Regions from separate parts of the Ornithinibacillus proteolyticus genome, predicted to be linked through region 4. Evidence: riboswitches for the same ligand, from Rfam matches in the RefSeq annotation. Region 4 holds a riboswitch; each other region holds the start of a gene.
The links. A riboswitch is a leader RNA that binds a small molecule or an ion and turns the genes downstream of it on or off. The one in region 4 is predicted to bind S-adenosylmethionine.
Positions count from the first base shown of each region.

Region 1 (7,462 bases), on a different contig from region 4:
TTCGCACCAGATGCACCGTGCTCAATTTTCCCAATTGCATTAAATATGGAAGTTGCACTTTCTTTCATCACACCACGTTGCAGGATTTGTGCGTCCGAATTTTTACCCCATTGGGCAATTTTTGCAGTAAAGTTTTGAATCTGTTTTCCACGTCCAACTGTTACAGCATTTGCATTGGAAACGGAGCCATCACCAATTAGGTGTGTCACATTCTCTGATACAGTATTACCATCGTTCATTTGGCCAAGAGCCCAGTCGATGGTTGCGTGACGGTAAGCGACACCACGACGATTAATATAAGTAGTGGTTCCTGCAGCAAAGTTATCCACCGCACCGAAAGAAATCTTCGCATTATCTTGCGCAATTACTTCCGTTACAATATTAGCTACAGTTGCTTCTTCTTTGTTATTTGAAATATAGTTTTCCACATACGTTACTTCACTATTTTCATCTGCAACTACGAGTACATGGTTTACAAGTGCTACTTCTGGATCCTCTTGCCAGAATACCGCTTGAAGTGGTTCTTCAATTTGTACGTTCTTCGGAACATATACAAAGATTCCACCATTCATTAATGCTGCATGTAAAGCAGTTAATTTATGTTCATCAATGGATACGGCATCTTTCATGTAGTAGCGCTTCACTAAATCCTCATGCTCTTTTAAAGCTGTGAAAATATCAGTGAAAATAACACCTTTATTCATTAAGTCTTCATTAAGTTTAGCGAAAGCTACAGTATGATTACGTTGAATAACAAGATTCTCTGGTAAGTTATCCACATCAAAGAAATCTTGAATTTCAGCAGGTAATTCTGTTAATGAAGAAATGGTTTCACCTGTAGCAACATGCTTGAACCGAGTGAAATTCCAATTGCCAATTTTTGTTTTATCTGGTTTTGGTAATTCTAACGATTCAGCTTGTTCTAGTGCATTGACACGTAATTCTTTCATCCATATAGGTTCATTACGTTCGCTAGAAAACTGTTCAATATAACTTTTATCATAAGGTAGCTTTGTGTCTACAGTCATATTACCCCTCCTAACTATTAAGCGTTTTGTCCAACTGTTTCGTCTTCGATACCTAATTCTTCTTTAATCCAGTCATATCCTTCTGCTTCTAAACGTTGAGCTAATTCAGGACCACCAGATTTCACAACGCGACCTTGCATCATCACGTGTACGAAGTCTGGAGTAATATAATTTAATAGACGTTGGTAGTGTGTAATGATTAAGCAACCAAAGTTTTCGCCGCGCATTTTGTTAATACCCTTCGAAACAACTTTCAATGCGTCAATATCCAGACCAGAGTCAATTTCATCAAGAATTGCAATGTCAGGCTTGATTTGCATTAATTGAAGGATTTCATTACGTTTCTTCTCTCCACCAGAGAATCCTTCGTTTAAGTATCTTGTTGCCATGCTTTGATCGATTTCTAGGAAATCAAGATCTTTATCTAGATCCTTAATGAATTTCATTAAAGGAATTTCATCGCCTTCTTCTCGACGAGCATTAATTGCAGAACGCAAGAAATCAGAAGTCGTTACACCACTAATTTCACTAGGATATTGCATTGCTAAAAATAGACCTGCACGTGCACGCTCATCTACTTCCATTTCTAATACGTCTTCGCCATTTAATAGAACTGACCCTTCCGTAATTTCATACTTCGGATGTCCCATAATTGCAGATGCAAGAGTTGATTTACCTGTTCCGTTCGGTCCCATAATTGCATGGAATTCTCCGCCTTTAATTGTTAAATCAACGCCTTTTAATATCTCTTTACCTTCAATTGAAACATGAAGATTTTTAATTTCTAATGTAGATCCTGCCATATCGATACCTCCATATATTGTTATCTTATTTGGATATGATAAATAATGATATCCATTCTCAATTTATTCTCATTACAATCTTATAGCATTTCGAATTGATTATCAACTTTTTTAGGTTGTATAAATCGAATGATATTTTAATTGTTTTTCCCTATGTTTTGTATGGATTTATAAGGTGTTGCTAGTCCCCTTAACAGTCCGAATCGTCTAATACTTTCCTATATAAGGAGTGACCTAAGCTAAATCTATCCTCCCTCCTACAGAAGATGCGTAGAGAAGATGTCACGATGCAAAAGAGATGCCTCCTGAAAACAGTCCCATTGACCTATCCATCCTTCATCTCCACATAGTAGGTAGAATGGTTGAACTTATATAGTTTAAGTAACAGCAACTTCGACAAAAAACTGAGGATATTCATTTGAACATCCTCAGCATCATTCACATTATTTAAAAAGATTACTATCAATTTCCGCCAATAGTTGCTTGCATTGGTTGTATTCTTCTTGCCTTTTCTTTTCAACTTGCATGCGATTGTCTAAGTTTCGGCAGTATTCAGCGTACCCCATTTGATGTGATGCTTGCAGTGCTTTTTCCATTTCTGAGGTATAGTTCATTTTTATCTCACTAGAAATAGTGAATCATCCCTTTTGTTTTGTATTTGACATGTTAAGTTTAACACGCCAAATATATGACACCAAGTCGTGTTGAATTTCGAAAATCGATGAATAATACTATTTATCCTCATTAAAACGATATAGTATTATTTTCTACAAACATTTAACCAATTTCTTTAGAATGCTTCATCTTCCTCTAATCATTTAAGGCACTGATACATTCTTCTTCTGTACTTATATCCCTGCATACCGCCCCGATGATTCCATAGAATAAATTTCACCTATTCTAAATGCAAAATAAAAGAGACTAACCTTGGTCAGCCTCTTTTCTCCATATTAGTTATTGCCACCTACAGGTACTACAGCACCATTATATTTATCCATAATGAAGTTTTGAATTTCTTCTGACTGTAAGACTTCTACAACTTTCTTCAAGTCTTCATTATCTTTGTCTTCTGCACGTGCAGCAATAATATTAACGTAGTCTGATTCTTCTCCTTCAATAAATAAAGCATCCTCTAAAGGCGTAAGTCCTGCCTCAATCGCATAGTTTGTATTAATTGCTACAAGAGCGTCTGCTTCATTATTATAAGCCTCAATTAAGAATTCAGGATTCACTTCGCCAAACAAGAACTGAAGGTTTAATGGGTTTTCTACAATATCTTCTTGGCTAGGGTGGCCTGTGTCTGCATCATCTGCAATTTTAATTAATCCTTGTGCTTCGAATAATTGCAGAATGCGATAATGGTCGGGGTCATTACGACTAATAATAACCTCTGTACCTTCTGGAATATCATCTACACTTGTAATATTCTTAGAATATACACCCATAGGTTCAATATGAATACCACCTAAATTAACAAGGTCATAGCCTTTTTTCGGATCGTTGATGTCCTTTTCAAAGAATGGAATATGCTGGAAGTAGTTCGCATCAATAGTTCCTTCATCTAGATCAAGGTTTAACAAGTTGTAATCGGAATACTCTTCAATTTCAATAGTAACTCCTTCTTCCTCTAGTAACGGTTTAGCTTTTTCTAATACTTCTGCATGAGGAGTACTTGTAGCACCGATTTTGATGACATGGCCATCACTTCCACAAGCAGCTAACAAACTAATAAGTAAAATAGATAGTAGAACTAATAATTTCTTCATTTGGTAATCTCCTTTTATTCAATGTATTTTATCTTTTATCCAATTTATTAGTAATAAAGTCACCAATGAATTGGAATATGAAAACAATAATAACAATTAAAACGGTACATACAAACACGACATCAAAGTCACGTCGTACAAATCCATGATAATAGGCAAAGTCACCAAGGCCACCTGCACCGATAACACCAGCTACCGCCGTATATCCTATTAATGCAATAGCAGTTACTGTTATACCAGAGACAAGAGCTGGCATGGATTCCGGTAACAACACTTTAAAAATGATTGTTTTTGTTTTAGCGCCCATTGACTGTGCTGCCTCGACAACGCCTCTATTAACCTCACGCAATCCAATCTCTACTAACCTTGCATAAAACGGGGCTGCACCTACAATCAACGCTGGAGTCGCAGCATTAGGCCCCCTAATGGTTCCGATTAAGAATTTAGTGAATGGAATCAATAACAATATAAGAATAATAAACGGAATAGCTCGAAATACGTTTACGATTGTGGCTACAATAAAATTCAATACTTTATTTTCCCAAAGTCCACCATTTGAAGTTAAATAAAGTAAAAGTCCTAATATTATTCCAAAAATAACCGTCCCAACTAAGGCTAAAAGGGTCATATAGAACGTTTCACCCGTTGCCACTAGTAATTTCTCTATTACTACATTAGGAAATAATTCATTAAGCATGGTTTAAAACCTCCACTTCTACAGTGGTTTTTTCCGTAATATATTGGATTGTATTGTTTATTTCATGGTCACTTCCGTTAATTTGTACTACTAGGGTCCCATAAGCACCAAGTTTAGTTTGCGTAATTTTTCCTTGAAGAATATTGACTTCAATTTCAAATTCCTTAGATAACTGACTAATTAAAGCTTGATTTGCAGAATCCCCGACGAAATGTAAACGAACAACCCTTCCGCTTGTATAAACATCTAATAATTGACTCAAATCACCATCTGAGTCACCCATCACTTGTTCGACGAATTTCTTAGTAACGGGCTGCTTCGGTTTGAGGAACACATCTAGCACATCCCCCTGCTCCACAATCTTTCCTTTTTCCATCACAGCAACTCGGTTACAAATTTTCTTGATAACATGCATTTCATGGGTAATTAATATAATGGTAAGTCCTAATCTTTCATTAATATCCACCAAAAGGTCTAATATGGAATCCGTTGTTTCTGGATCTAATGCAGAGGTTGCTTCATCACATAATAACACTTTAGGATTATTCGCAATTGCTCTTGCAATACCAACTCGCTGCTTCTGCCCGCCACTTAATTGAGAAGGATATGCATTCTCTCTTCCAGCAAGTCCTACAAGCTCAATTAGTTCCTTTACTCGATCTTCTCTTTCTTTTACAGGAACTCCAGCAATCTCTAATGGAAATGCAATATTCTCACGAACTGTACGTGACCATAGAAGATTAAAATGCTGAAAAATCATCCCAATATCCTGTCTAGCAATTCTTAGTTCATTCTTATTCATTGCCGTTATATTTTTGCCTTGAATGGATACCTGACCAGAAGTAGGGTCTTCGAGACGATTTAGCAAACGAATAAATGTACTTTTTCCCGCACCACTATAGCCAATCACACCAAATATATCACCATCTTCAATGGTTAAACTTAAATTATCCACTGCTTTGATTTCTTTCTGATCAAAGCGAAATACTTTTGTCAGATCTTTAATAGATATCATTCCATATCCCTCCTCTTTCTATGATGTACTAATTTCGGAAATGCATAAATATATTCGTATCTATATCACGTCATGATAAGAATTGATTTTTCCCTTTCCAAATAAAAAACGTCTTTCTGTAAGAGAACAGAAAGACGTAATAGTAATTATTAAATCCTAACGTTCCCTCATCTTTCAAAGCCAATTGCTTTGTAGGACTTGGCACCTTTTTCAAACACGAAAGTTTGAAGGTTGCCGCGGTATCATAGGGCCTTTCCCTCCACCGCTCTGGATAAGAGATTTACATTATTCAATTTTTCAACAGAATTTACTATATCATCAGTATATAGACGTGTCAATAAAAAAATGCAATATAATTTATTATTTATCTCGAAATAATTCTGGTTGATATTCTAAAAGGTAACGATATATATTCCCAATCGATTGAAATGCATAGATTTTTTCTTTAATATCATGATCCTTCTTTATGACAAGACAAGGAACACTTTCGATTTTATTGTCTTGCATGAAATCCGGATACAAAGAAGCATTCATTTCATAAAATATGTTCTCTTGATGCACTGCTTCTATCTTATCTAGCATTGTCCTGGCTATGTGGCAAGTACCACAAAAAGGGGTATATATATACAGTAAATATTCTTGTTGTTCAAGAACTTCTTTGGAAATCTCGTTCAATTTATCACCTACTTGAAAGCTAGACTAAATAATGGGGATTAACAGCGATTTGCTTACCAAGTAGAAGCATTGCTAAAATTCGTTCTGGGGTAGCAGCTACTTCTCGATACTCACTACTAACATAAATATGCTCTGCATGAGGTAACTCAAGGGAAAGTTGTTTCCGAAGCTTCATCCCAGATTTGTCTTCATCAACAAAGATATAAACATCCTTTTCATCCAACTGGTAGGTTTCTAGCATTTCATCAAAACGTTCTATATCAAACGTTCCATTCGTACAAATAATTGTAATCTGGTCATTAATAACTTTCTCAAGTTGCCTTTTATCCGTTAAACCCTCAACAATTATAACACGTTCAGTTTGATGTGAAATCATGGTAGATCCCCCTCATATGATTAGAGCGTAAGGCGTCCAAACACAAATAGGTGAACATAATCTCCATCGGGATTGACGCCTAGAGCTGGATATTTTTGAAATGAAAACTGACTCTTTTCCGTAAAGCTTGGAAAAAAGTCAGTCTTAGATGTTTAACATATTATTCTTGTTCGATTATTTCTTTATATGCCTCAGGCGAAAGTAGATTATCAAGCTCAGATTCATCACTAGGCTCGATGACAATCATCCATGCACCTTCATATGGAGCTTCGTTTACAAGCTCAGGGCTATCCTCTAAATCTGTATTTACTTCGACAATTTTCCCACTAATTGGCGCATATAATTCAGACACTGTTTTTACAGACTCAACGCTACCAAAAGGCTCATCAACTTGTATTTCATCTCCAACCTCTGGAAGCTCAACAAATACGATATCACCTAATTCGTCCTGAGCGAAGTCTGTAATCCCTACACGAACAGTGTTACCTTCTTTTTTTACCCATTCATGTTCTTTTGAATATAATAAGTCGTTTGGTAAGCTCACGTAAAATCCCTCCGAATAATTGGTTGTACATTAACTATACAATCTATTATAGATTTATGCTAGTATTATTGATTAGCCCATTTCGCTTGAAACTCTTCTTCCTTAAAGCCAACTGTTACAGTATTACCATCTGTTACAATAGGTCGTTTAATTAGCATACCATCAGAAGCAAGAATCTCTGCCATTTCTTCAGTAGATGCATCTTGAATTTTATCTTTTATATTTAATTCACGATACTTTTTCCCGCTTGTGTTAAAGAACTTCTTAGCAGGAAGTTCGCTATTTTCAATTAACTCTAGAATCTCTTCCTTAGAAGGTGTTTCTTCCACAATATGTATGCTGTTATACACTACGTTATGCTCATCAAACCATTTCTTCGCTTTTTTACAAGTTCCACAATTCGGATACCAATAAAATGTTAATGCCATTATAGCTCCTCCTTTTCTACGGATATTTTACCATGTATGAGAAGGAATTATAAGTAGAGAAAAAAATTAATAGATTACTGTGATTATATGTTTTGTAACAAGATAGCTACATAGTTCTGATTGGATGCAT
Region 1 covers NZ_JBCPXV010000008.1:52,039-59,500, forward strand. Annotated here, with positions in the region: gene sufD (Fe-S cluster assembly protein SufD) at 1-1,028, opposite strand, end outside; gene sufC (Fe-S cluster assembly ATPase SufC) at 1,046-1,831, opposite strand; gene AAIB49_RS05890 (YuzK family famiily protein) at 2,275-2,445, opposite strand; gene AAIB49_RS05895 (MetQ/NlpA family ABC transporter substrate-binding protein) at 2,782-3,597, opposite strand; gene AAIB49_RS05900 (methionine ABC transporter permease) at 3,626-4,294, opposite strand; gene AAIB49_RS05905 (methionine ABC transporter ATP-binding protein) at 4,287-5,309, opposite strand; SAM riboswitch class I at 5,474-5,587, opposite strand; gene AAIB49_RS05910 (thioredoxin family protein) at 5,670-5,984, opposite strand; gene AAIB49_RS05915 (toprim domain-containing protein) at 6,004-6,360, opposite strand; gene gcvH (glycine cleavage system protein GcvH) at 6,521-6,904, opposite strand; gene AAIB49_RS05925 (arsenate reductase family protein) at 6,970-7,332, opposite strand.
Region 1: it holds a riboswitch for S-adenosylmethionine, as region 4 does, so the genes downstream of both, AAIB49_RS05905 (methionine ABC transporter ATP-binding protein) here and AAIB49_RS08330 (LLM class flavin-dependent oxidoreductase) in region 4, are expected to answer to the same signal.

Region 2 (7,462 bases), on a different contig from region 4:
ATCTGTTTCATGAGCTGATGTCTTTTCCAAACATTAGCAAGACCTTCTGATTCAAGTAATTGAAGTGATTGTTCTAGACCATATAATAAGGAAATCGCGGGTGTGAATGGTGTGGAGTCAAGTTGCTGGTTATCTCGGTATTTTCTAAGGTCTAGATAAAAGCGTGGGTGCTGATTATGTTCGATCTTGTTCCAAGCATTCTTACTGGCTGCTATGAATACGAGTCCTGGTGGGAGCATCAATGCTTTTTGGGAGCCTGTTACACATACATCGATTTGCCATTCGTCCATGTTCATTTCCACTCCGCCAATACTAGATACACCGTCTACAATGAATAGGGCATCTGTGACTTCCTTTATAGAAGCAGCGAGTTCTTGGATAGGATTTAAAACACCTGTAGACGTTTCACAGTGAGTGGCAAAAACAGCTTTAATAAACGGGTGGTGCAGTAGATAGTCTTGAATCTCTTCAGGGTGAAGCGCCACTCCCCAAGGGTAATCCAACCTATGTACGTGCAGGTTATAAGCTTCACAAATTTTGACAAAGCGGTCACCGAAAGCCCCAGTAACCACGACAAGGACTTCATCACCAGGAGTTACGGTATTAACGACTGCAGCTTCCATACCTGATGTACCAGAACCAGCAACGATAGCTACGTCTTCCTTAGTACCAAATAACTTCCTTAATTTCGGCTTGATATGCTTCAGTAAATCTTTTGTCTCTTGGTCACGATGGCCGATCATCGGTTTTGTCATAGCTCGTTGAACACTTGGTGGGATTGGGGTTGGACCGGGGATGCGCATTAGTTGATAATCGTTTAACATAAACTACTCCTTTCGTATGCTTTCCTATTTGCTAAAAAAACATCAGGATGAACCTAATGCTTTCTTCTAAAACGTCGGCGGATTCTTGCTGTTACGTTCTCTTCTGGGTTATCATTTAATTGTTCCTTCGGTTGTTTAGTAAAGGCAAGGCGATTAGAAAGAAAATATAAGCCCTCTTCAAGTACAATTAATAGCACGATAATCAAAATAATCCAAAACCACATAGAGGCGCCTCCTGAAAAAATATCTAATTCATTTTCTTACATTTTACCAAAGTTCTAGAAAATATTTTATAGTTTTTTATTTATTTCAACAAATCAAGGGGGATTACCATGAATAAATCAACAATCGTTACAGTAGTGGGAAGCATTAATATGGATCTAACGGTTACCACTGATCGAGTACCAGAAAAGGGAGAAACCGTAATGGGGAAAAACTTTGCCACCTACCCTGGTGGTAAGGGAGCCAATCAGGCAGTCGCAGCTGCAAGACTAGGCGCTACCGTGCAATTAATTGGAGCGGTGGGAGATGACACCTTTGGAAAAAGCTTACGAGAGAATCTGCAGAGAGAAGGAATTGATACAACAGGTGTTGAGATAAAAGAAGGAATTGCTACCGGTACAGCAACAATTATATTAGCAGAGCAAGATAATCGGATTATCGTGGCACCAGGAGCAAATTCACATGTAACCAAAGATATGGTAGCGAAATATGAGGAACAAATTAAGAATAGTGATGTGGTACTGCTACAGTTAGAAATTCCAATAGAAACCATTTTTTATGTTACAAGCTTAGCACACCGATTCGAAGTTCCGGTTATTGTCAATCCAGCTCCTTATCAACAGCTGCCGGAAGAAGTATATCAAGCGGCTACTTTTATTACACCGAATGAAGGGGAAGCAAAGGAGATGTTCTCCGAGATTTCACCTGAAGGACTTCAGGACAAGCTCATCATCACGAAAGGTTCAGAGGGAACGCTATATGTTGATCAGAAGGAAGAAATACTAGTGCCGGCCTATTCGGTTTCCGTACAGGATACAACTGGAGCAGGGGATACCTTTAATGGTGCACTTGCCGTTCTAATCGGCGGGGGAGCAACCCGAGAAGCAGCTATCCAATTTGCCAATGCGGCTGCCGGATTATCCGTTACAAAAATAGGAGCACAAGCTGGTATGCCGACAAGTGAGCAAGTATTGGAGTTTATGCAGAAGAATAAATAGGGGGGAGAGTCCCCCTATTTTATCCCCATACCTCTTTCGTAATATCCACAATAAACTTCAATTTCGCCCATTGCTGTTCTTCCGTTAACTTATTTCCATGATGAGTAGAAGAAAAGCCACACTGTGGACTTAATGCAAGCTGATCCAGCGGCACATAGCGACTGGCTTCTTGAATACGACGCTTAATTTCTTCTTTATCTTCCAATTCACCAAACTTTGAAGTAACAAGACCTAATACAACACATGCGCCACCTTTAGGGATGTAATTTAATGGCTTGAAATCACCAGACCGCTCGTCATCATACTCTAGGAAAAATCCATTCACCTTTTCTTTTGCAAATAATGTTGGTGCAATCTGTGCATAGCTACCTTCAAATGCCCATCTAGATTCATAGTTTCCCCGACAGAGATGGGTGGTAACATATAAATCATCTGGTTTATCCTCTAATACACTGTTGACGACATGAAGGGATAGCTCAATTAATTCCTCACGGGAGAGTTCAGGCTCATATGCTACTAGACTATCTGCATTCAGACCAGTAATATAAACATCGTCTAATTGTATATATCGGACACCGATATCGTAAAAGGCCTTTAACGCATCCCGGTAGGCTTGGATAACATCCTTCGCATATTCCTCGACAGTAGGATAAACCGCCGTGTTTCGAATACCACGATGGAATAATTGGTTAGGACTAGGAATGGTTTGCTTGGCAACGGCACGTCCAGCTACTATTTCATTAAATAATTTAAAGTCTTCAAGGAATGGATGATCCTCATTAAAGGAGATCTTGCCGATATTGCGAACATCATATGGTTCTGTTTCCACGCCTTGAAACTTAATGCCTCTTTCCGGCACATAGCCTTCAAATCCATTTAGATTTTCAAGAAAATCAATATGCCACCATGAGCGACGAAATTCTCCATCGGTCACTAGCTCCAGCCCGACTTCAATTTGTTTATCCACGATACGCTGTAGTTCCTTATTCTCTACTTCTCTTAGTTCTGCTTTGGAAATATTGCCATTCTTATAGTCTTCTCTTGCTTTTAATAGATTTTCCGGGCGTAGTAAGCTCCCTACATGGTCAGCTCGAAATGGCGCTTGAAATGTTTTCGTAGTCATGTTAATTCCTTCTTTCTTTTTGATTATAGTGGGATTTGCTTCTAGTTTTATTACTTTAAATTTTCTATGGTAATAACGCAAAAGATCGTACGGGGAATCCGGATGCTCCTTTTGCTTTTGGAACGATGTTAAAGATAACGGCGCCCTTAGCAGGTACCTTATCTAGATTAGTAAGCAGCTCTATTTGGTAAGTATCCTGGTCCAGCACATAATATTCGCCTACTAGTGCTCCATTTTTTCGGTAATCGACCGCAGAATCTGTATCAAACGTTTCATGGCCGATAGCTTTGATTTGACGTTCTTCAAATAGGAATTTCAGGGCATTTAGTCCCCAACCTGGTGCATGGGCATTGCCATCTTCATCTTTATTTTCGAATAAAGCGTGATCAGGCCAACGTTTACTCCAATCGGTTCTCAGCGCGACAAAGCTTCCTGCTTCAATTAGACCATGCTCTGCTTCAAAAGCTAGAATGTCGCTTGTAGATAGCGTAAAGTCGTTATCCGTAGCTGCTTCCTTTGATTTATCAATGACTACAAGAGGTAACACAAGCTCTTTTAAGTCTAAATCCGCTAGATATCTTCTATCCCGTACAAAATGGATTGGTGCATCCAGGTGTGTACCATATTGCCCGGGGAAGGTAAAGCTTTGCGCAAAGAAACCATCATCATGGGTAAATAAGGTTTTAAATTCCGCTGCTTCAAATGCAGAAAAGTGTGGTGAATCGGGACCAAAGGCATGCGTTAGGTCCACCCACTCTTTTTCCTTTAATTGTTCCATTGCTTTTAATACGTCATTCGTGTTGTTCCGGATTTCGTTTGTCATTTCCTCACCTCATTTATTTAGTAAACAATCAAAAAACCTCTTCTCATAAATAAGAAGAGGCTAAACAAATTTAGGTTAGGTGCTCTTCTTATCTTCTAGCAAATGCTACTGGAATTGGCACAGTACTCAAAATGAGTCCGCTGCCGAGGCTTCAAAGGGCCAGTCCCTCCACCTCTCTGGATAAGAATCGGTCATTTAATTGTTACTATTCACTCTACATCGCTCCAAAGAGTATGTCAAGCTATAATTTTCTATATATTAAAAAATTATAATGATTCCATTAGTCGTTATTGGTATGATGAGTATATCGAAACCAAAAGGTGGGTGTTCTATGACACAACTTAGTCCGGATGAAAAGAGAGAAATCGTTCGCGAGGAACTTCATCAATTAGTGAAGGCGCGATACATCAATATGAATGTCGCAGCCAAAATTGTCCAGGCACATACAAAATATTATCAAACTATATCACGAGTGAACCAAATCAGGCAGGAAACGGTAAAGCAGGGACAGCCAAAGAAAGAACCAACAGTCACCATCACCCCTCAACCTACAAGCTTAGCGCCGAAAAACGAAGCCGTTCAATCGAAGCCGATTACGAAAGAGAAGAAGACGTTATCAGAAAAACAGGTGAGGGATCGGAATATTACCTGGGGCTTGAATCTCGGTGTAATCCTATTACTTTTAGGGGGATTAGTTCTTGCGACGAGTACATGGGATACACTTGGTGCTTGGGCGAAAACAGGACTAATCTCAACGGTTGCTATTTTGTTTTATGGATTGGCAGGCTTAACTAGCAGAATTCTCCAAATAACGAAAACAGCATTTGCATTTCTTGTGTTAGGTAGCTTGTTTTTACCAATTATCGTTGTATCTGTCGGCTATTTTGAGCTATTTGGAAGTTATTTCTCCTTTTCTGGAGAGGGGAAATTTTTATTGGGGGCAATCGGAACTTTATTCATTCTCCCTATATATACTTACTTTGCTTTTACGCAATCATCCCGTCTTTTTGTCTGGTTTTCGTATATAGCAATTAGTGTGTTCGTCGGTCTTTTGCTAGCAGCGTTATACGTACCGGTAGATGTTTTTTATCTAGGGATCATGGTATACAATGCTGCTTTAATCATCGGTTATCGGTTGCTAAAGGAGAAGAAGCGATTAAAGCCTTTTATTACGGAATTCATTCCATTTATACAAGCAAATCTCATCCTATCTACCTTATTCATGCTCATGTTCTATGATCAAGCATGGATGTATAGCTTTAATTTATTAGTAACTGCAGTTATCTACTTTTCGATGATATTTGTTACCAAGCACCAATCCTATCATTTCGTGTTTACAGCTATGGTCGTTTATGGTGGCTACCAGCTAGTGGAAAACTCAATATTGGCAGGTGTTGGCGAGATAGCTTATGCATTGTTAGGGGTATTTTTCATCGTTTTACCAAAGCTGATGAAGGATGCAGGATCTTTACAGAAAATATTTCAAGTTACGAGTGCGGTCGTCTCAGTTCTAGCATTTATATATATTACCTTTGAAGGGCTAATGATAAGAGCAGGCGAGGGCTCACTTGTTTTATTTCTTGCCTATGTTATTATGGCACTTCATTTTGCTTACCTTGCTTCACTTGTTACGAATAAGCTATTCCATTATTTAAGTCCTATTTTCTTAGTAAGTGCTTTGTATCAGCTTACTTTACTAGGTCAAGAGTGGATTGGTTATGAATCTATTATTCTTCCTGGATTTATATTGGCCTATCTTTTTTATATGCTAGGTGGTTGTCTCATAAACATATCACTTTGGCAGCCAATGAAGAATAGTACGCGTGATGTGAGTAGTATTGCGATGATTTTTTGTTTATTCGCAAGCTTTGTTATGTTCGAAAGCCTTGAGCTAAGTATTATGCTATTCTTCCTTGCTGGATTGGCGATTGTCATGAATACGTATGAAACACGTACGCATTTGCTACAGATGGCACCATGGTTGCATGGGGTAGCATTAGGATTAGCCGTTACCGTTTTATATAGTCATGTTGCACGACAAGATGCACCATACCTTGAGGATGCTTTTCTAACTATGGGAATCGTACTCGGTAGTATAGTCGTTTTAGCCGGTAGCTATAGTTGGAAAACGATGAATCAGAAGAAGTTCGCAGAGAGTAGTTTTTATCTTGCCCAATTGTTCTATGGAATTGGTATGCTAGGGAGCTTAACACTGGAGCCAGTGACTAGTGCGTTGATTACATTGGGTGGAATAGCAATGGCTTATTTGCTATACCGGAAAACAAGCTGGACTGCTATTCCCTATGTCCTTGCCAGCTTTTCTCTATTTTTCTATTTCCATCTTCTGCATATTATTCATGAGAGGATAGCCACAATTCCAGAAGTGTTCGAATGGTTCGAATGGATATTAGGAACGATATTGCTACTAGGTGTTGGATTCGTTAGCGGTAAAAAGGATTTCCTAATGCAACGAGCTTTTCACTGGGTGGGGCAAATTTACTTGCCATTAGCGTTAATTCTTACGAGCATTATTAATGGAGCAGATGCATTATGGGCATTTCTACTAGCAACGGCTATCTATGGGATTACCGTTACATTGGTTAAGAAGGAATGGCAACGGAAAACATTTTTCTATGCAGGCTGGACGACATTCTGGATTTCCCTTCCATTAGCCCTTTCCAAATGGGACTGGAATCTTGACTATATTTACACGTATTTCATCGTTAGTCTGTTGTTGTTTGTAGGTTGGATGATTGGAGATAGCGAATGGAAAAAACGAATTGCCTATTATTTTATTCCGTTCTCTAGTATCGGTATCTTCGGCTTTGTGATGAGCTATTCCCATGATGCTATCTCGTTTGGAATAACCCTCTTATTTGGAGCACTTGTCATGTACGTGTTACACCGTATGAAATGGGATATATTAACCATTCTCCCATTATTATTGCTATACGTAGGGACGATAAATTTCGGAAATACACCCGAGATGCTAGCATATAAGCCATACATTTATGCTTCATTTGCTGTGGTGGGATTAATAGTCGGCCGGATAATCTATCCAACGCTTTATCAATTAGAGACAAAACAATTTAAACTAGATTGGTATACGTTCATAGGATTTCTTGCATGCCTTAATGTATATCAGTTCAGCATTTTCACGGATCAGTTAGCTTTCAAGCTTCTTCCAGGTGTCTTAATCGTCACTGGATTACTACTTAATCGAAACCGTGTGGCAGACATTTCTGCAACATGGATCACATTTGCTGCTTTTGTCTTTGCACTACAACCATATTATGCACTGCTAGGTCACATAGAAATCGCGCCATTATTCGAAAGAGAATGCTATGTACTACCTTGGATCTTAGTCGTTATTGTTCTAAGAAAATCCGTCCTGAAGGAAAAGAAAGAAGTAGCGAACTATATTCAGTGGGCCGTACTAGTCATCGTAGCACTTTTACTAGTACAGGACGGC
Region 2 covers NZ_JBCPXV010000014.1:4,081-11,542, reverse strand. Annotated here, with positions in the region: gene AAIB49_RS08575 (pyridoxal-phosphate-dependent aminotransferase family protein) at 1-824, opposite strand, end outside; gene AAIB49_RS08570 (hypothetical protein) at 878-1,048, opposite strand; gene rbsK (ribokinase) at 1,157-2,044, shown strand; gene AAIB49_RS08560 (5-methyltetrahydropteroyltriglutamate--homocysteine S-methyltransferase) at 2,064-3,167, opposite strand; gene AAIB49_RS08555 (cyclase family protein) at 3,232-3,990, opposite strand; SAM riboswitch class I at 4,076-4,177, opposite strand; gene AAIB49_RS08550 (hypothetical protein) at 4,322-7,462, shown strand, end outside.
Region 2: it holds a riboswitch for S-adenosylmethionine, as region 4 does, so the genes downstream of both, AAIB49_RS08555 (cyclase family protein) here and AAIB49_RS08330 (LLM class flavin-dependent oxidoreductase) in region 4, are expected to answer to the same signal.

Region 3 (7,462 bases), on a different contig from region 4:
AGGAGAGTGGATGAAATGTATCACTTTGAACAATCAAAATTACTACAAAGATTACCAGAGCAGTTCTTTGCATCTTTAGTTCAAAAGGTTCAAAGATTAGCAAGTCAAGGACACGATATTATCAATTTAGGGCAAGGAAATCCTGACTTACCAACTCCAAAACATATTATAGAGGAGTTAAAGATAGCTGCAGATAACCCTAATTATCATAAATATTCGCCATTTCGTGGACAACAATTTTTAAAAGAAGCAATTGCGGAATTTTATATGCGAGAATATCATGTGGAAATAGACCCAAATAAAGAGGTTGCAATTTTATTTGGTGCTAAAACTGGCTTAGTCGAGATTAGTCAATGCCTGCTCAATCCTGGTGACTTAGCCCTATTGCCAGATCCAGGATATCCGGATTATATGTCCGGAATTGCTATGGCAAATGCAGATATTGCATTAATGCCATTGAAAAAAGAAAATGGTTTCTTACCGAATTATTCTGCAATAGAAAAGGACACACTTGACAGAGCAAAGTTAATGTTTTTAAATTATCCTAATAATCCAACTGCGGCAATAGCAACTAAAGATTTCTTTGATGAGACCGTTATGTTAGCTAACGCGCACAACATTTGTGTGGTTCATGATTTTGCATATGGTGCCATCGGTTTTGACGGGAATAGACCACAGAGTTTTCTGCAATCTGAAGGTGCTAAGGATATTGGAGTAGAAATGTATACCTTGTCCAAAACCTATAATATGGCTGGTTGGCGAGTTGGTTTTGCGGTAGGGAATCAGTCGGTTATTGAGAGTATAAACCTTATTCAAGACCATCTTTATGTTAGTTTATTTAGTGGTATTCAACAAGCTGCCGCAAAAGCACTATTAGGGAGTCAAGAGAATGTTTCGGAACTTGTTCACATTTACGAAGCTAGACGTGACAAGTTTATCGAGAAGCTCCATGATATCGGCTGGAAGGTTGAAGCACCAAAAGGGACTTTTTTTGCCTGGTTACCAGTTCCAGAGGGGTATACGTCAGAGCAGTTCGCAGATTTATTACTAGAGAAAGCACATGTCGTGGTGGCTCCAGGAAATGGTTTTGGCGAGAGTGGCGAAGGTTATGTACGACTTGGCTTACTTGACCATGAAGATCGTCTTATAGAAGCGGCAGAGCGAATCGGGAGCTTAAAAATTTTTCGCTAGCCAATTCAATCGAAGGATTTGAAAATAAAAAATGAATAAAATTTACTAAATTTCGTTGACAAATGGAAAGCACGAGATTAATATAATATCTAACGTAAAATTAAATATAAATTATTTATCTTATCCAGAGTGACCGAGGGAACAGGCCCGAAGACGTCACAGCAACCTTCTTCGTGAGTGGTGCTACCTCCTGCAGAATGCTATCATTCTGAAAGATAAGGATTGAATCTATCTATTCAAAACTCTCTTTCAGGTGCAAAGAGGGTTTTTTTTGTTATTTAACAAGAATGTTAACGGAGTGAGTAATTTGAAGTGTGGTGGAGCAAATGATTAAGCTGGAACACGTTAGTAAGGTTTACAAATCGAAGAAAAGTACTGTTGTTGGTGTTGATGATGTCTCCTTATCTATTCAAAAAGGAGAAGTATATGGAATTGTTGGCTATAGTGGTGCAGGTAAAAGCACGTTGATTCGCTGTATGAATATTCTGGAACGACCTACCTCAGGGAAAGTAATCATAGACGGAGTTGATTTACTACAGCTTTCGAAAAAATCTCTACGTGAGGCTAGACAAGCGATCGGGATGATTTTTCAAGGGTTTTACTTAGTAGCATCGAAAACGGTTTTTGATAATGTTGCTTTCGCATTAAAAGCCGCAGGTGTAGAAAAGAGCAAGCGAAGAGAACGTGTATTGGAATTGCTTGAGCTAGTAGGGCTTTCTGATAAGGCGAACCACTATCCAGCACAATTAAGTGGTGGACAGAAGCAACGAGTAAGTATTGCTCGTGCATTAGCCAATAATCCAAAAGTATTATTATGTGATGAAGCGACATCAGCACTTGACCCTAGTACGACTAAATCCATTCTAAATCTATTGAAAAGAATTAATCAGGAGCTTGGGATAACAATAGTTATTATTACTCATGAGATGGAAGTAGTGAAAGAAATTTGTGATAGATGTGCTGTCATGCAAGATGGAAAGATTATAGAAGAGGGACCTTCCTACGATATCTTTTCCCAACCGACTAAACCATTAACAAAGCAGTTTATCAAAAGTGTGTTAGATTTTGAATTGCCACAAAAGCTACGTGATGCATGTGCTGGAGTGTTAGTTCGACTGCAATTTAGAGGGAATCTTGCAAGTGAAACTGTCGTGTCCGATATGCTGCAAAGCTTTAATGTAAGAGGAAATATTCTTCATGGAAAAGTGGAATATATTAAGGAGACGCCATTGGGGATTTTTATTATGGAATTAAATGGCGAGGAAACGGAAGTTAATCATGCGATTGATTATTTAAAAAATCGCATCCAGCAAGTAGAGGTGATCAAATAAAATGGCCGATTTTTTAACTAGAATCGTAGAGTTATTACCAGAATTAAATACAGCATTTCTTGAGACTTTAATTATGGTCGGGATTGCGTTACTTGTCGCTGTTTTCCTCGGGTTACCAATAGGAATTCTATTATATGTAACAGACCAAGGGTTATTTCTAGAAAATCGATTTTTAAAATTATTAGTTGGGATCGTGGTTAACTTAGTACGATCTGTTCCGTTTATTATTTTATTAGTATTCTTATTGCCGTTTACTAAGCTACTTGTGAATACAACGATTGGACCACTAGCGGCCTCAGTATCGTTATCAGTAGCTGCCATTCCATTTTATGCCAGAATAGTAGAATCATCGGCAAGAGAAATTGATAAGGGGGTTATTGAAGCGGCAGTTGCCGTAGGTGCATCACCTTGGATGATCATAAAAGATATTATCCTTCCAGAAGCTAAACCGGGTCTTATTAGTGGATTAACCATTACTTGTATTAGTTTAATAGGATATTCGGCAATGGCTGGCACTGTAGGTGGTGGCGGGATAGGAGATTTAGCTATTCGATATGGATACTATCGCTATGATGATACCGTCATGTTTACTACCGTTATTATATTAATTGTATTAGTTCAATTCGTACAGTACCTTGGTGATTTTCTAGCGAAAGCTTTTAATAAACGTTAAGTAGTAAGTGAAAAAACAATTTTAGGAGGAAACAAGTTATGAAAAAATATTTAGTAGCGATAACAGCATTTTTATTTATACTTCTTCTTGCTGCATGTGGATCTGAATCAGATGGAGATAAGAAAACAATTCAATTCGGGGCAACTACCGGGCCTTATAGTGATATGGTAACAAAGGCAATTGCGCCATTATTAGAGGAAAAAGGATATGAAGTAAAGAATACAGAGTTTAGTGATTACATCCAACCAAATAATGCGTTAGCTAATGGCGATTTAGATGCTAATTTATTTCAACATAGTATATATTTAGATGCCTTCGCGAAGGAGAATAAGTTAGATTTATCATCGGTTATTATCGTTCCAACTGCGCCAATGGGGTTATACTCAAATAAATATGATAGTATTGGGGATATTGAAGAAGGAAGTACTGTTGTAATTGCCAATGATCCAACTAACTTAGCAAGAACATTAGTAATGCTACAGGATGAGGGGCTAATTACGATAAATGAAGAAGTAGATCCCCTAACTGCATCAGTAAAGGATATTGAAGAGAATCTAAAGAATTTAAACTTTCAAGAAATTGAAGCGGGACAATTACCACGTGCTGTTGAAAATGAAGATTTAGCCGCTGTTCCAGGAAATTTTGCACTGGCAGCAAACTTGAATCTTCTTGATGCATTAGCTTTAGAGAATATGCCAGATGAGTACCGTAATGTTGTAGCCGTAAAAACAGAGGATTTAGAATCGCAGTTTGTTCAAGACATCAAGGAAGTCATTGAATCAGAAGAGTTTGAAGCAATTATAGATGAAGAATTCCAAGGCTTTGGTAAGCCTGAATGGATGCAAAATAGATAATGTAAAAAGAGTGCCTTGGTACTTCCTCAAAAACATTAGTGTTCTACTCTAACGGTTTGGAGGGTACCCTTTAGGTGCTCTTTTTTTACGTGTTCTAGCTTAAATGGTAAAATAGATGAAAAGTGTGATACGGACAAGGAGGAATACCAATGACAAAGAAATTGGTTTTGATAGATGGAAACAGTATTATTTACCGTGCTTTTTTTGCATTACCACTGCTGAATAATGATAAAGGTGTCTACACCAATGCGGTATATGGATTTACAACCATGTTACTTCGTATTTTAGAGGAAAAGAAGCCAACCCATATGCTTGTTGCCTTTGATGCCGGTAAAACAACCTTTAGACATAGCACGTATAAGGAATATAAGGGTGGTCGTCAGAAGACACCACCAGAGCTATCTGAGCAATTTCCACTAGTGAAGGAATTACTTAATGCATTTCAGATTCGTCATTATGAGTTAAATCAATATGAAGCAGATGATATTATTGGAACATTAGCAAAGCAAGCAAAAGAACAGAACGTTGAAGTAGAAGTCATTTCAGGTGACAAAGATATGCTTCAGCTAGTATCTGATAACGTTACGGTTAATGTTACAAAAAAAGGAATATCTGATGTAGAGGCGTATACACCACAATACCTATTTGAGAAAATGGAGATAACACCAGAGCAAATTATTGAATTAAAATCACTAATGGGTGATAGCTCCGATAATATTCCAGGAGTTCCTGGTGTAGGAGAAAAAACAGCAACCAAACTATTAAAGCAATATCAAACACTGGATAATTTATATGAGCATTTAGATGAGGTTAGTGGGAAGAAATTAAAGGAGAACCTAACGAACCATAAAGAGGATGCTTTCATGAGTAGAGAACTCGCAACCATTAATTGTGATTCACCAATAGAAGTGTCTATTAATGATTTGTCCTATGAAGGTTATCCGAATCAAGATGTGGCTAATTTATTCAAGGATTTAGGATTCCAGTCGCTATTAGATCGGGTCGGCTCAGAAGATATAGTAGAAGAAACGGAAGAAGAACTAGAAGAACTAAACTATACGATAGTAAAAGAGATTACTTCGGACATGTTTACCGGTGAAGAAGCGTTAGTAATTGAAATGCTTAGCGATAGTTACCATACCGCACCAATAGAAGGAATTGGCATAACCAATCGGGAAAAGGCTTATTTTATACCAACTAATGTAGCGCTAGAGTCAGAGGAATTTAAAAAATGGGCAGAAAATCCAGCTAATAAGAAAGTTGTATTCGATGCCAAACAATCCGTAGTTTCTTTATTAAAGAAAGGGATTCACCTAAAGGGAGTTAGATTTGATGTACTGCTTGCATCCTATCTTCTAAATCCTGCCGAAAATAATCATGATATTCCGGCTATTGCGCATAGATGGGGATTCAAGTCTGTTCGATTTGATGAAGAGGTATATGGTAAAGGTGCAAAGATGAAGATTCCAGAGCAAGAGACGCTCGCAGAACATATTGCACGTAAAACCAATGTGCTCATAAAGCTTGAGGAAAAGATGGAAGAAGAATTACGTGAACATGAGCTGTATTCCTTACTCAAAGAATTGGAGATGCCATTAGCATTAATTTTAGCGGAAATGGAGCATACAGGTGTACTGGTTGATGTTGCAAGATTAGAGGAAATGGGAACAGAATTGAAGCAACGATTAGCGGAAGTAGAACAGGAGATATACGAATTAGCTGGAGAGAAATTCAACATTAATTCTCCTAAACAGCTAGGACCAATCCTCTTCGAAAAACTTGGATTACCGGTTATTAAGAAGACGAAAACTGGCTACTCTACTGCAGCAGATGTGTTAGAGCAGTTAGAGCCTCAACACGAAATTGTTTCGAAAATACTACTTTATCGCCAATTAGGTAAGCTTCAATCTACGTATATTGAAGGGCTACTAAAGGTAGTCGATAAGAAAACGAGTAAAATCCATACCCGTTATAATCAAGCTTTAACACAAACTGGGCGTTTAAGCTCGATTGATCCTAATCTACAAAATATCCCGATTCGAATTGAAGAAGGACGCAAAATTAGACAAGCATTTGTTCCTTCGAAAAAGGATTGGATTATGTTTGCAGCGGATTACTCACAAATTGAATTACGTGTACTAGCCCATATTGCGAAGGATGAAAAATTAATTGCTGCTTTTAAAAATGGGGAGGATATTCATACGCAGACAGCAATGGAAGTATTCCATGTGGATAAAGATGATGTAACTTCGAATATGCGCAGACAGGCCAAGGCTGTTAACTTCGGAATTGTCTATGGTATTAGTGATTTTGGGCTTTCTCAAAGTCTTGGAATCACTCGTAAAGAAGCGAAGCAATTCATCGAACGTTATTTGGAAAGCTATCCTGGAGTCAAAGCCTATATGGATGACATTGTACAGGAAGCGAAGCATAAAGGCTATGTGACAACATTGATGCATCGGAGAAGATATTTACCTGAGATTACGAGTAGAAACTTTAATTTAAGAAGTTTTGCAGAAAGAACGGCTATGAATACACCAATCCAAGGTACTGCAGCTGATATCATAAAGAAAGCAATGATTGATTTGCGTGAAAAACTACAAGAAGAAAAGATGCAAGCACGCATGCTACTTCAAGTTCACGATGAATTAATTTTAGAAGCACCAAGGGAAGAACTTGAGAAACTGAAGGAAATTGTTCCAGCTATGATGGAGAATACAGTCGAGTTAAATGTTCCTTTAAAAGCAGACTATTCTTATGGTGATAGCTGGTATGATGCAAAATAAGGAGAAATTGAAATGCCAGAGCTACCAGAAGTAGAGACAATACGTAACACATTAAAACGATTTGTATTAAATCGTACGATAGAGGATGTAAAGGTTTATTGGGGGAAGATTATCAAGAAACCAGATGATGTGGAACATTTTAAACAGCTTTTAATCGGACAAACCATTCATGACATAAAACGGAAGGGCAAGTTTCTGTTGTTTGAATTAGATGATTATACACTAATTTCTCATTTGAGGATGGAAGGGAAATATAGTGTACACTACAAGGATGAACCGGTGAAAAAGCATACCCATGTCATCTTTTCATTCACTACTGAGGAAGAACTAAGGTATAATGATGTTCGTAAATTTGGAACGATGCATATTGTGAAAAAAGGGGAAGAGCTACTGCAGAAGCCTTTGGTTCAGCTAGGGCCTGACCCGTTTGACAAAGCATTTACAGCAGAGTATTTTTATAAAAAGCTAAAGGCAACGAACCGTTCCATTAAGTCTGTATTATTGGATCAGACGATTGTAGCCGGATTAGGCAATATTTATGTGGATGAAACATTATTTAAAGCGAGAATTCATCCGTTAAAAAAAGCAAATAAATTAACCAAAAAAGAAGTACAAGAAATTCGCAAA
Region 3 covers NZ_JBCPXV010000029.1:2,138-9,599, reverse strand. Annotated here, with positions in the region: gene AAIB49_RS13530 (pyridoxal phosphate-dependent aminotransferase) at 16-1,191, shown strand; SAM riboswitch class I at 1,309-1,413, shown strand; gene AAIB49_RS13525 (methionine ABC transporter ATP-binding protein) at 1,518-2,522, shown strand; gene AAIB49_RS13520 (methionine ABC transporter permease) at 2,524-3,195, shown strand; gene AAIB49_RS13515 (MetQ/NlpA family ABC transporter substrate-binding protein) at 3,234-4,049, shown strand; gene polA (DNA polymerase I) at 4,199-6,835, shown strand; gene mutM (DNA-formamidopyrimidine glycosylase) at 6,848-7,462, shown strand, end outside.
Region 3: it holds a riboswitch for S-adenosylmethionine, as region 4 does, so the genes downstream of both, AAIB49_RS13525 (methionine ABC transporter ATP-binding protein) here and AAIB49_RS08330 (LLM class flavin-dependent oxidoreductase) in region 4, are expected to answer to the same signal.

Region 4 (7,462 bases):
GCAATAATTGGCCATGTGAAGACATCAACTATCGTTTCTCTTGTAAGGGAAGCCGTAAGTAAAATAAACACGGTTGATGTAAGCATGACAGAAATGTTCTCCATGAAATGGGTCACACTACTGATAGAGTGAACATATTTTTTCGTTCTTGCGAGTGTTAATCCCATCACCGTAACAGCCAGCATCCCAGTTTCATGCATAATCGATTCTCCGATGGTAAAGCAAATGAGCACGAAACAAAAGATGATAGGAGACTTTAGGTATTCAGGGAACCAGCCTTTTCCTGCTAGAAAACTTACTACTATTCCAATCACAATCCCCACTACCACCGCTAAAAGGGAGTCAATAAAGAATGGAATAAAATTATGAAAGCTAAACGATTCTAATGATGTAATCTTAATAATCTCATAGGCAAAGAGGGCAAGCAACGGCCCGATTGGATCAACAATAATACCTTCCCACTTTAAGACAGAAGATACCCGTGAGGTTAATTTTGCTTGTCTTAATAAAGGGATAATAACGGTAGGACCTGTTACGACAAACAGGCCACCAATAATAAACGATATTTCTAAACTAAGTCCTGCAATGAAATGAGCAGCTAAGGAGCCACCAATCCAGGCTAACGTAGTACCAAACGTGACGATTCGGAATACCGACTTCGATACCCCCTTTAATTCCCGTACATCTAAGCTTGTACTACCTTCAAATAAAATTAATGCCACTGCAAGCGAGATAATGGGACTATAAAGACTCCCAAGCGCTTCTTGCGGATTAATTAATCCGAATACCGGACCAATTAATAATCCGGCAACAGACATGATGACAATAGATGGCCATTGAATTCTCCAGGCTAACCATTGTGATAAGATACCGAGTGAAATGACAATAACAATACTAATGAGTACAAATTCTGTATGAATATCTAGTCACCTTCTTATGTTATATGTAATGAATAAGCGTATTTTATCACTGGCTTCGTTCAATAGCTAATGTAATGTTTTATTTTTTTGCTAACATAGAAAAATGAATACGACTACTAACATCTTATCCCCAAATTCCTTTTCTATTAGGGTGAAAATAGAAAAGGAAGCAGGGCAGACGAGTTCTTTCGTTAGTTCTTTGCAAATTCACCATCAATTTCAACGGTTTGAAAGATGTTAATAAACGCTTTGTCATCGTGTTGACGAACGATTTCTTTAATTTTCACGGTCTCATAACGGGTCACGACCATCATTAGAATTTGTTTCTTTTCTTCTGTATAACCACCGAATCCCTCCGTAATCGTAATCCCACGATAAACGGATTGCAGTAATTCCTTTCTAATTTGATCTCCTTTTGATGTCACAATCTGCATGGTCAGTTTGATATGACTGGTGTGAATCGCATCGATAACTTTCCCGGTCAAATAAATAGATAAAAGGGTATATAATGCAATGTCCCAGCTAAAGATAGCACCAGATAAGAGGACAATGATACCATTCATTCCGGTAAGCAGTAGCCCTACACTAATATTACTATTACGGGAAATAATAATCGCGATAATGTCCAGACCACCAGAGGTTCCGGAATATTTCAGTATGATACCGACTCCAATTCCACCAATAATTCCTCCAAAGATGGTTGAAAGCAAAATATCATCCGTTATCGCAACTACCGGTAAAATATATAAAAAGAAAGATAGGGACACGACACAAATCAACGTATTCACGGTAATCCTCTTCCCTAATTTAACATAGCCCAATAAGAGTAACGGTAAATTAAAGATAAAGGTCAGAATTCCGATATCAAGTGGTGTAATGAGCCCAACCAAAATAGCTATCCCGCTAACGCCACTACTTAAGATACCAAAAGGGACCAGAAAGAAATTAAAGGCAAATGCAACAATAAAGGATCCGATGATGACGATTATATTTTTCATGATGTAACTCTCCCTAGTGTATGTAAATTAGTATCTTTAGTTAAAATTCTGCTGAATCATCTAAATGGGCGTTGTCTGCCTGTGAACTACTAATTTACAGAAATAATCAAGCTGTTTTCTTGCTCGCTGTATGGTTTCCTCATCTACTATTGGTATTTCCCTCTGTTTATTGATTGTTTGATCCAATAGGTAGAGGCCTTTTAAATTATGCGCCTTTAATGTGGCTAATAGTGGCTTCAGTGTATATTCGAGGGCTAAAAGATGGGAAGGACTCCCACCAGTCATAATCGGAAGGACTGGCTTATGCTTCAACACATCCTGTGGCAGAAGATCAATGAATGCTTTTAACACCCCGGAATAAGCTCCCTTATAAACAGGTGACCCAATCAGGATACCGTGGGCATTTTCGATTAATGCTGTCATTTGTTTTATTTTTGGACTGTTTATATTCATGTCAAAAAGATCTTGATAGGCTACATCCTTTACCGACATATGGGTGACTGAAAATTGTCTCTCATGTAATAGGCTCCCGAAATAACGTAATACCTGCTCAGAGCCAGATAATGTAGCAGTACTACCAGAAATTATCACAATCTCACTCATTCCTATTCTCATCCTTTCCTATTTCCTTGCATTGATTCATTAGAAAACGCACATTCGGCCCTTTTCGTGAATGTGTTTTTTCTTAGCATATACTTACTATCAGCAAAAAAATCCCTTATTCTTCTAATGAGAATAAAGGGATTTTACATTGTTGTATGTAATCTCTTATCTCCCAAGAATAATCTCGTCGGAATTAGCACCTTTCTGACATGATATATCAGAGGTTGCTGAAGCGTCATCGGGCCTGGTCCCTCGACTTCTCTTGATAAGAAGTAGTGGTGTGCAATTATTGTTATATTCTATTCGAACAATTCCTATCAGTCAAGTAGGAATTAATGATTGACAAGGTGGAAAGGGTTACTTTATGATAGAGGAAATAATCAAATAATTTTTGATCTTATCAAGAGAGGTGGAGGGACATGGCCCTTTGAAGCCTCGGCAACAGGTTCTTTCATAAGAATACTGTGCCAATTCCATCAAGCAATTGCTTGGAAGATAGGAGAGTGCATACTTATTTTTAGTCGTCATCTCTTTTCCTATCTAGGGAAGGAGATTTTTTTGTTTTACAGATAGAACACAAGTGGATGAGGAGGAAGTTTTATGAAGTACGGATTTTGGTTACCGATTTTTGGCGGGTGGTTACGTAATGTCGAGGATGAAAAGATGCCACCAACGTTTGACTATGCAAAGAAAGTAATTCAATCAGCAGAAAAATGGGGCTATGATACTACCTTAATTGCGGAGCTTTACTTGAATGATATTAAAGGCACAGACAAGGATTCCTTAGAGGCATGGTCTCTAGCCGCAGCTTTAGCAGCCGTAACAGAAAAAATCGAGATCATGACAGCGGTTCGTCCCGTGTTTCATAATCCAGCTGTTACAGCAAAAATGGCGGCAAACATCGACCATATTAGTAATGGACGCTTTACCTTAAATGTTGTTTCTGGCTGGTGGGCCGAGGAGGCGAAGCAATATGGTGGTGATTTTACCGCACATGATGAAAGATATGACCGAACAGCAGAGTTTATTGAGATTTTGAAAGGATTATGGACGGAGGAAACCTTCTCCTATCAGGGCCAGTTTTATCAAATAGAGAACACCAAGCTTTCCCCTAAACCTGTCCAACGGCCAAACCCAATTTTATATGCGGGTGGCGAAAGTGAGAAAGGGAAACAAGTCATTTCATCGCTTTGTGATGCGTATGTCATCCATGGACATACAGTGGAGGAGGCGCAAGCCAAGATTGCTGATATGAAACAGCGTAGACAAGAAGCAGGACGAGAGCCTTTCCGCACAATTGGCATGGCAGCCTACGTCATTTGTCGTGATACAGAGGAAGAAGCTCAGGAAGAATTAAAACGAATCACAACCGTAAACGACCTAAGTGGATATGCAGGATTTAAAGACTTTACATCGAAATCAGAGCTGGAACAGCAGATTCAACTACAGGATTATTCCGTATCCAATCGAGGAATTCGTCCAAATCTGATCGGCACACCGGAGCAAATCGCGAAACAAATCATCGCCTTTGAGCAGGTAGGGGTAGACTTACTATTGTTACAATGCTCCCCACAGCTAGAGGAATTAGAGCGATTCTCAAAACAGGTAATGCCTAAAGTAGAAGAATTGCGCTCCGCATTAACAAATTAGAAGCAGGGGGTTTTTTATGATGAGTAAAATTTATGTGATACATGAGAATAGCCGAATGGACCGAGCATTTATTCAAGCGATTGGAAGAGTTAGATTTACCCTATGAAGATTGGAATCTAGTACATGGCACGGTGGACCTTACCTCCGTTCCACCTGAAGGAGTTTTTTATAGCCGTATGAGCGCCTCCTCCCATACAAGGGGACATCGCTTTGCCCCAGAATTAACAAGTGCGGTTCTTTCCTGGTTGGAGCATCATGGCAGGGTCGTCATTAATGGAAGTCGTGTGCTCCAGCTAGAAATAAGTAAGGTCCTACAATATTTGGAGCTTGAGAAATTCGGAATTAAGACCCCGAGAACGATTGCCGCAGTTGGAAAAGCTGATATTTTAAAGGCAGCGAAGGCATTTGAAGGGAAGAAATTTATTACCAAGCATAACCGAGCAGGAAAAGGGCTTGGTGTACAACTTTTCACTTCGGTGGAGGCATTAGAGCAATATTTAGACGGGGATAGCTTTGAAGAACCAGTCGATGGTATCACATTGCTTCAAGATTATATCGAGTCCCCGGAATCCTATATCACGCGTTGTGAATTTGTTGGCGGGAAATTTCTCTACGCCGTTCGCGTTGATACGTCAGAAGGTTTTGAACTATGTCCGGCAGACGCATGCACAATAGATGATCTCTTCTGCCCAGTAGGCGAAGAAAGCTCCCAACCAGCAAAATTCCAGATAAGAGAAGGATTTAACCACCCGATCATCGAAAAATATGAACAACTACTAGCAGCTAATCACATTCATATCGCTGGAATTGAATTTATTGAGGATAAAGATGGCAATATTTTTACCTATGATATTAATACGAATACAAATTATAATAGCGAAGCAGAAGCAAACGGTGGGGTATATGGAATGCTTGCGGTTGCAGAGTATTTAGGGAAGGAATTGGCGAAGGTTGTGGAGTTGGTAGATTTGTAGAGTGTGTGGGTAGGCTTGGGCTCGCGCGGGTGTAGGTGTATTTCGCGCGAGAAAGGATAAGTGTCGCGCGAGGAATAGTGAAAAAAGCGCGAGCCTGGAGTGAAATCGCGCGGGGTAGTGAATGTGGCGTGAAAGGTGATGGGAGTCGCGCGAAAATGGGAGAAAGTGTCGCGAGTTAAAGGGTTTCTCGCGCGAAAAGGGTAGAAAGTCGCGCGAGAGTAAGTTTGATTGAGAACGGAAAGTAGAGTTCGCGCGGGGAGAAGTAAAAAAAGCGCGAGCCTGTGGAGAAATCGCGCGGGGTAGTGAATGTGGCGCGAAATAGGATAAGGTTCGCGCGAAAAGGGAAGAAAGTGCCGCGAGTTTAAGTGATTCCCGCGCGAAAAGGAATGAATCTCGCGCGAAGTAGTAGTAAAACTTCGCGCGATTTCTTTCCATGTATAAATGAATTAAAATGCTGCGGTCCATCCACCATCTGCGGTGATGACTGTACCATTTACAAAGCTAGATTCGTCGGATGCTAGGAATAATGCAACTTGTGCTACTTCTTCAGGTTTTCCAATGCGTGGGATAACACCTTGGACTGGTTTGGTGCGCTCCATTCCAAATGGGTTAATGTTTTTCATGGATGCAGAAATGTTGGTTTCCACTGCACCTGGAGCTATTGCATTACAGCGGATGCCTTTTTGTGCATACATGTAGCCGGTATTTTTAGTAAGACCAATTACCGCGTGTTTAGAGGCTCCGTATGTTGCACCAGCATGGGCACCATTCATGCCACCTGTTGAAGCGGTGTTGATGATGTTGCCTTTTCCTTTTTCCAAGAAAATAGGAATGGCTTTGCGCATGGCACGCATAACACCCTTCGTATTAATGTCGAAAATTAAATCCCAACGCTCGTCCAAAATATCGCCAACAGGTTCAAAGCCATCCATAATACCAGCATTGTTAACTAAAATGTCTAATGTTCCAAATTCATTTACTGCTGTGTCAATCATGTTATCGATGTCTTCTTGTTTTGCGACGTTTACTTGAATAGCCTTCGCTACTCCACTGTTTTCTTTGATACCGCTTACAACCGCTTCCGCACCGTCCAGGTTTAGATCGGCAACAATCACTTTAGCACCTTCACTAGCATAAAGCTCTGCAATAGCCTTCCCCATTCCAGATGCTGCACCAGTTACAACGGCAACTTTGTCTTTTAATTTCATGTAATCTCCTCCTATACTTGTCAAAAATAATGAACATGTGTACAGTAAAATTATACGACAGCTCTTCGTGATTAACAAACAACGAAAAGTCGGAAAAACGTTGATTAGTCAACACTTTAGGAAGCATATGTTGATTTTAGGGGTGAAAAAATTTGAAACATGATTTAAGAGTGATCAAAACGCAGGAAAGTTTACGCCATGCTTTGTTGGAATTATTGAAAAAGAAGCCTTTAGAGGATATTTCGGTAGCGGAGTTATGCCGCTTAGCACAGATTAATCGTGGGACATTCTATTCGCATTACAAAGATGTGCATGAAGTATTTAAGCGCTATTTAGAAGTGATTGTGGATGATTTTAGACGGGCTTACGAGGAACCGTATCTTAAAACAAGTTTTAACATAGAAAAAATGAGTGCAGACATGATCCAAATTTTCCATCATGTGAAAAAATATCAATCCTTTTATCAAATTGTCTTTGACCGACAGATTCCGATGATGTATTATTATTTGCTTTTTGATACGGTTCGTTCGTTTATACAAGAATCACTTGAGCAGTCAAAGCTAGTACCGGATAGTACAGTACATATCGATTATTTAATTAGCTACCAGTCCAATGCCATCCTCGGATTGTTAATGGAATGGCATCGACAGGATTACCAATCATCCGCTGAAGAATTAAATGAACAATTAATCATGATTCTCTCGCTTAATAGCCCGTTTCGAGCAGGGCGGGGTTAGGATATATTTGTTTTTAAAAATTCCATATCTTCTTTGGTCAAGGGCTGTTGGTTAATGGTTAGGGAGCTTGGCTTGGTGATGTATCCATTCTCTAAATCTTTTTCTGGTAGGTAGCTCGGAATGGGGTAATCGACCAGGTTTCCGGCAATATCATAAAAAAGATAGCCCTCTTTTTCGTCGTAAAGAAATGAGTTAATTTTCATATTTGGTGTTATAAATAAGGTCATTTTCTCCTCATCATTCCAAATCATCTTGATGAGGACTTTTTATTTAGTTTCTTTTCTACTAATGCTTTCCATGTGGTTAATGAGATTTCCATTGTTGTTCCTCCGAGTTATTGATGTGTTTTAGTTTACCACGAATGAGGTAATT
Region 4 covers NZ_JBCPXV010000013.1:37,681-45,142, forward strand. Annotated here, with positions in the region: gene AAIB49_RS08315 (cation:proton antiporter) at 1-920, opposite strand, end outside; gene AAIB49_RS08320 (YitT family protein) at 1,112-1,918, opposite strand; gene ssuE (NADPH-dependent FMN reductase) at 1,979-2,521, opposite strand; SAM riboswitch class I at 2,684-2,793, opposite strand; SAM riboswitch class I at 2,916-3,023, shown strand; gene AAIB49_RS08330 (LLM class flavin-dependent oxidoreductase) at 3,122-4,171, shown strand; partial or broken gene AAIB49_RS08335 (ATP-grasp domain-containing protein) at 4,191-5,145, shown strand; gene AAIB49_RS08340 (SDR family oxidoreductase) at 5,592-6,353, opposite strand; gene AAIB49_RS08345 (TetR/AcrR family transcriptional regulator) at 6,506-7,090, shown strand; gene AAIB49_RS08350 (hypothetical protein) at 7,087-7,317, opposite strand.